DNA from 2 places in the Dyella sp. KRB-257 genome. Region 2 is predicted to be linked to the other one. Evidence: predicted binding sites of a transcription regulator. Region 2 holds the regulator's gene; the other holds the start of a gene.
The links. Region 2 encodes HrcA, which represses chaperone genes, less so after heat shock. Its sites were predicted from a motif close to TTNGCACTCNNNNNNNNNGAGTGCNAA; they were not measured.
Positions count from the first base shown of each region.

Region 1: rpoH (RNA polymerase sigma factor RpoH) is a predicted target of HrcA. The motif match lies at 2,286-2,312, and genes of this name have one in related genera.

Region 1 is NZ_JBMSDZ010000008.1:136,876-140,285, reverse strand. It holds gene ACO2Q2_RS08805 (primosomal protein N') at 1-128, shown strand, start outside; gene tal (transaldolase) at 198-1,151, shown strand; gene rpoH (RNA polymerase sigma factor RpoH) at 1,394-2,257, opposite strand; gene ung (uracil-DNA glycosylase) at 2,437-3,162, opposite strand; gene ACO2Q2_RS08785 (response regulator) at 3,159-3,410, opposite strand, start outside.
Region 2 is NZ_JBMSDZ010000005.1:212,060-215,469, forward strand. It holds gene recN (DNA repair protein RecN) at 1-1,391, opposite strand, end outside; gene hrcA (heat-inducible transcriptional repressor HrcA) at 1,544-2,605, shown strand; gene grpE (nucleotide exchange factor GrpE) at 2,687-3,229, shown strand; gene dnaK (molecular chaperone DnaK) at 3,356-3,410, shown strand, end outside.

The sequences.
Region 1 (3,410 bases), on a different contig from region 2:
TCTTGGAAGCGTCCAGCCGCGCGCAGCTGCATGCGGTGGCGCGCCCGTGGCAACGCGGGCTCGGCCAGCTGCCGACCGCGCGGCGCGTGCGCTGGTCGCTCGATGTGGATCCGATCGACCTGTACTGAACCACGCAGCGCTCACGGGATCGCCACCCCTGCCGCCTATACTTGTCGGCTGACAGTCAGGAGGCCCCCATGGCATCGCAGCTCGAACAACTTCGCCTGTACACCACCGTGGTCGCCGACACCGGCGACATCGAGGCGATCACCCGCTACAAGCCGGTCGACGCCACCACCAATCCCTCGCTGCTGCTCAAGGCCGCCGGCATTCCCGCCTACGCGCCGCTGCTGGACGAGGCGTTGACGTGGGCGAAGTCGCGCAGCCACGACCGCGAGCAGCAGATCGTCGACGCCGGCGACCATCTCGCCGTGGCGGTCGGCCGCAAGATCCTCGACCTGGTGCCGGGCCGGGTGTCGACCGAGGTCGATGCGCGACTGTCCTTCGACACCGATGCGACCATCGCCAAGGCCGAGCGGCTGATCGGGCTGTACGAGGACGCCGGCGTGAAGCGCGACCGGATCCTGATCAAGATCGCCTCCACCTGGGAAGGCATCCGCGCCGCCGAGCAGCTGGAACGGCATGGCATCCAGTGCAACCTCACCTTGCTGTTCTCGTTTGAGCAGGCGGTGGCCTGCGCCGAGGCGGGCGTGTTCCTGATCTCGCCGTTCGTCGGGCGCATCATGGACTGGTACGTGGCCAACACCGACGCGACATCGTTCGAGCCCGAGCAGGATCCCGGCGTGCAGTCGGTACGCCGCATCTACGACTGGTACAAGCGCCACGGCTTCGAGACGGTGGTGATGGGGGCGAGCTTCCGCAACGCGGGGCAGATCCGCGCACTGGCCGGCTGCGACCGTCTCACCATCAGCCCCGAGCTGCTGGAGAAGCTCGACGCCAGCCACGATCCGCTGCCGCGCGCACTCCAGGACACTGGCCGTCGCGAGCCGCATCCGGCGCCGCTCAGCGAGCCGGCCTTCCGCTGGGGCCATAACCAGGACGCGATGGCGAGCGACAAGCTGGCCGACGGCATCCGCAAGTTCGCCGCCGACCAGGTGAAGCTGGAAAAGCTGCTGGCTGCCAGGCTCTAGCAGCCCGTCGGGCTTTGCTCGGCCGGGCTGCGGATCCGGCTGTACGGTCCATATTTCCGCCGCTTCGCTGCCCCATAGAACCACTATGGGCCGACGAAACGTCGAAAATCTGTCCTCGCCTCGCACAGCCGACTTCTCGCCTCTATCAGCAAAGCCCGACAGGCTGCTGGCGAAAACGCCCGACAGCAACGAAAACGGCCCCTCGCGGGGCCGTTTTTTGCTTGCTGCTGATGACGCGTCGATCAGGCCGTGGCGGCAAACAGCCCGCGCATCTTCTTCATCGCATTGGCCTCGACCTGGCGGATGCGCTCGGCCGACACGCCGTACTCGTCGGCCAGATCCTGCAGCGTGGCCTTGTCGTCGTTGAGCCAGCGGCGCTGGATGATGTCGCGCGAGCGGCCGTCCAGCTTCTCCAGCGCGGCCGACAGCGTTTCGAGCTGGTTGTCGGAGTGATCGGCGTCGGACACGTTGTCGTACGGATCGGCACCATCGTCCACCAGGAATGCGGCCGGCGCGGGCTTGGCGTCTTCGTCCGCATCGACGGGGGCCTCGAAGCCGACGTCGCGACCGGACAGCCGCGATTCCATCTCGCGCACGGTCGCCTCGGGCACGCCCAGATCCTTCGCCACCGTGCGTACTTCCTCGGCGTTCATCCAGCCCAGGCGCTTCTTGCTCTTGCGCAGGTTGAAGAACAGCTTGCGCTGCGCCTTGGTGGTGGCGACCTTCACGATGCGCCAGTTCTTGAGGATGAACTCGTGCATCTCGGCACGGATCCAGTGCACGGCAAAGCTCACCAGGCGCACGCCCTGGTCGGGGTCGAAACGCTTGACCGCCTTCATCAGGCCGATGTTGCCTTCCTGGATCAGGTCGCCGAGCTGCAGACCGTAGCCCGAGTAACCGCGGGCCACGTGCACCACGAAACGCAGGTGCGACATCACCAGTTTCCTGGCCGACGACAGGTCGTTTTCTTCGAGGTAGCGGCGCGACAGCGCCTGCTCCTCTTCCTGGCTGAGCACCGGAATGCGGTGCACCGCCGAGATATAGGCATCCAGACTACCAACGAGGTTGGGTACCGGAATGTTGGCGGTGACCAAGGCCTGGGACATGGACGAAACCTCCTGAATGGGGAGCAGCTTAGTACTCGGTTGTTTGGAGTGCTAAAGCCGGCACAAAGTTCCGGCGCGGGAGATGGCCGCCGCGTCGACTTATTGAACCGAATGGTACAGAAAGGCCGACAGGAAATCCAGTCGGCCGGGGCAGGCGCAGCATTCTCCGCGTTGGACATTCACCTTGTGTGAAGCCCGGCTCCGTCTGCCAGCGCCGCCCGCGGCGGCAGCGACCAGTCGATCGGCGTCATCTCTTCCCGCTGCAGCCAGGCATTGGCGGCCGAAAAGTGCCCGCAGCCGATGAAACCGCGATGGGCCGAGAGCGGCGAGGGATGCACCGCGGTGAGTACATGATGGCGCCGGGTGTCGATCAGCCGCCCCTTGCGCTGGGCGTAGCTGCCCCAGAGCAGGAACACGATACCCTCGCGCTCGCGGTTGAGCGCCTCGATCGCCGCGTCGGTGAAGCCTTCCCAGCCCTTGCCCTGGTGCGAACCGGCCTGGCCGCGCTGCACGGTCAGCACCGCGTTGAGCAGCAGCACGCCGCGGTCGGCCCACGGCGTGAGGCAGCCGTGGTCGGGCCGCGGGATGCCCAGGTCGCGGCTGATTTCCTTGAAGATGTTGTCCAGCGACGGCGGCACCGGCACGCCCGGACGCACCGAGAAGCACAGGCCGTGCGCCTGGCCCGGCCCGTGGTACGGGTCCTGGCCGAGGATCACCACCCGCACCGCGTCGAACGGCGTGTGGTCGAACGCAGCGAAGATCTCCGGCCCCGGAGGATAGATCTCCTTGCCGGCGCGTTTTTCCGTGCGCAGGAAATCGGCCAGCGCGCGCATTTCCGGGCGTTCGAGGTAATCGCCGATGCGGGTCTTCCAGCCGGCCTCCAGCCGGATGCGCTCGCCACTCATGCCGGCGGCTCGTTGAGCGAGCGCAGGTGCTGCGCCATGCGCAGTTGGAACAGCAGCTTGGTGATCAGCAGGTGTTCTTCCACCGGCTTCTCGACCAGGTCGTTGGCGCCCGCCTTGAGCAGGGCCGCCTGGTTGGCCGGGTTCTCGTCGCCGGTCATCACCAGCACCGGCAGCCGTCCCTTGCCGTAGCCGAAGTCGGTGCGGATGCGCTCGAGCAGGTCGCCGCCGGTCAGCTCGCCCTTCAGGCT
Region 2 (3,410 bases):
CCGGCATCGACCTCGTCGAAGACCATGGTGCCCACGCTGTCCTTGCCCAGCGTGGCTACCTCGATGGCGAGGCTGATGCGCGCCAGCTCGCCGCCCGAGGCCACCTTGCGCAGTGGCCGCGGCGGCTGGCCCGGATTGGCACTGACGAGCAGCTCGCAGCGTTCAAGCCCTTGTGGGTCGGGCTCGTCGCCGTCCAGGGGTTCCAGCTCGACCCGCAATATGCCGCCGGCCATGCCCAGCTCGCCCATCAGTGCGCTCACCTCGCCGCCGAGGCGTTCGGCGGCGGCGCGGCGTTGCCGGCCCAGGCGGGCTGCCGCTTCGGTGTAGTCGGCGCGCAGCCGCTGTTGCTTCGCTGCCAGGGCCTGCAGCGCCTCGCCGGCTCCTTCGAGTTCGGCCAGTTCCTCGCGCATGGACAGCAGCTTGTCGTGGAGTTCGGCCGGCGGCAGGCGGTGGCGGCGGCCAAGTTCGTGCAGGCGGGCGAGATGGGCGTCCACCTGGGCGAAGCGATCCGGGTCCAGGTCGACGTCCTGCGCATAGCGCGCCAGGTCGTCGGAGGCCTCGCTGAGCTGGATGCCGGCATTGTCGACCAGTTCCAGCAGCGGATTGAGCCGCTCGTCCAGCGCGGCCAGCCGGGTCAGCTCCGCATGCGCCCGCCCCAGGGCGCGGCGCAGGGCGAATTCGCTGTCGCCGTCGAGCAGTTCGACCACGCCGGAAGCGCCTTCGGCCAGTCGCCCGGCATTGGCCAGGCGCTTGTGCGAGGCTTCCAGCTCGGCCAGTTCGGCCGCCGGCAGCGCCCACTTTTCCAGTTCGCCGACTTCGTGGCGCAGCAGTTCCAGACGCCGGTCGCGATCATCGCCGCCGCTGAGCTTGCGGATGCGCGCACCGAGCTCGCGCCACTGCACCGCCAGCTCGCGGACCTGGCCCAGCGTTTCCTCATGGCCGGCATAGGCATCCAGCAGGGTCATCTGGTGGGTGCGCGACAGCAACGCCTGATGCTCGTGCTGGCCGTGGATTTCCACCAGCAGCGTGGCCAGCTCGCCGAGCTGGCTGGCGTTGGCCGGACGCCCGTTGATCCAGGCGCGCGAGCTGCCCTCGGCGCGGATCACGCGGCGCAACTGGCAGGCGCCGCCGTCGTCCAGTTCCTCGCGCTGCAGCCAGGCACGCGCCTCGGACAGGTCGCCCAGGTCGAATTCCGCGGCCAGCTCGGCGCGGTCGCTGCCAGCACGCACCATGCCGCTGTCGGCACGCGACCCGGCCAGCAGCATCAGCGCGTCGACCAGCAGTGATTTGCCGGCGCCGGTTTCCCCGCTGACCACGGTCAGCCCGGGGCCGAGGGTGATCTCGGCTTCTTCTACGACGGCGAAATGTCGGACGTAAAGCGAAGTGAGCATGGTGGCCTGGTGTCTGGCGAGTACGGGGATTGTAGGGAGCGCCGCCGGTGCCGGCGAGGCCCCGTCTCAGGACGGGGCAGTCTGGCGCAGCCGGCTTGCAAAGCAGGGCGCGACACCTTATTTCTTGCCTGTCTCAAGGATTGCCACAGCGCATGCCTCTTCTCCACGGCCACGAACTCGACGCCCGCGCCCGGCGGCTGCTGCGCACGCTGATCGCACAGTACCTGGCCGATGGCGAACCCGTGGGCTCGCGCACGCTGTCGCGCTCGTCGGGGCTGGACGTGAGCCCGGCCACGATCCGCAACATCATGGCCGATCTGGAAGAGGCCGGCCTGGTGGTGTCGCCGCATACCTCGGCCGGTCGCATCCCCACGCCGCGCGGCCTGCGTTTGTTCGTCGACAGCCTGATCGAGCTGCAGCCGGTGGCGCGCGACGACATGGCGCGGCTCAAGCGCGAGCTGCCGCCGCAGCCGTCGACCACGCGCGACCTGCTTGGCAACGTGTCCACGCTGTTGTCGGCGATGACCCATTTCGCGGGCGTCGTCAGCGTGCCGCGGCAGGGCGATTTCCCGTTGCGCCACATCGATTTCGTGGCGCTGCCGGATGCCCAGGTGCTGGTGGTGCTGGTGTTTTCCGACAACCAGGTGCAGAACCGCATCGTGCGCCTGGCCAAGCCGCTGGACGCGCGCGAACTGGAACAGGCGGCCAATTACCTCAATGCCCATTTCGCCGGCCTGCGGCTGGACGATATCCGTGCCCACCTCTTGCACGAGATCCGCGAGGCGGGCAGCGAGCTCAACCGGCTGCTGGCCAGCTCGGTCGAGCTGGCCGCCGCCTCGTTCACGCCGCACGCCGGGGGCGAGGACGTGCTGGTCAGCGGCCAGACCAACCTGATGGCATACGCGGAGCTGGCCGACCTCGACCGCCTGCGTGAGCTGTTCGAAGCGTTCCAGAAGAAGAGCGAACTGCTCCAGCTGATGGAGGTGTGCGCCCGCGCGCCGGGCGTGCGACTGTTCATCGGCGAGGAGTCGGGCTTTACCGCGCTCGATGGCTGCAGCGTGGTCACCGCCAGTTACGGCGCGCAGGGCCGTGTGCTCGGGGCGATCGGGGTGATCGGCCCGACCCGCATGGCCTACGAGCGGGTCATTCCCGTGGTGCAGGCCACTGCCGGATTGCTCAGCGACGCCTTGAATAGGGCCGCGACGACCCTATAACCGCCCCGGGAGGCGGGGTTCCCCGCACATATCGGTGGCCGGCAAGTCTTGCCGGCCCGGGTTTTCTGTTGGAGTGGATGTATGCAGAACAATGATCCGCAGGCGCCGGAACAGGGCCGCGAACACGTCCAGCCGCGCGATGCCGCGGCCGATGACGCCGCCGACACCGCGGCCCTGGAGGCGCGCATCGCCGAGCTCGAGGCCAGCAACGCCGAGCTGCGCGAGACGGTGCTGCGCGAGCGCGCCGACCTGGAGAACCAGCGTCGCCGGCTACAGCGTGATCTGGATCAGGCGCGGCGCTTCGCCAACGAGAAGCTGCTCAACGACCTGCTGCCGGTGTACGACAGCCTGGAGCGCGGCCTGGCGGTGGAAGGCGGCGACATCGCGGCGATCCGCGAGGGCATCAGCCTGACGCTGAAGTCCCTGCTCAAGGTGGCCGAGAGCAACGGCATGGTTCAGGTCGATCCGCTCGGCCAGCCGCTCGATCCGGAGCGCCACCACGCGGTGAGCATGGTCGCCGCGCCGGGGCAGGCGCCGGGCACCGTGGTCAGCGTGCTGCAGAAGGGCTACGTGCTCAACGACCGCCTGCTGCGACCGGCGCTGGTGGCGGTAGCCCAGGACTGACCCGGGCAATCGACCGCAACAGCTGCCAAACCCGTGGGTCCGTCGGCATTGAATCGCCCAGGCCGGGCCCCATTCTGAAAACCAGTTCGCGGCCGCGGAGCCGCTCGGAAGATTCGGAGCATAGACATGGGCAAGATCATCGGCATCGACCTGGGCACGACCAACTCGTGCGTCGCCGTGA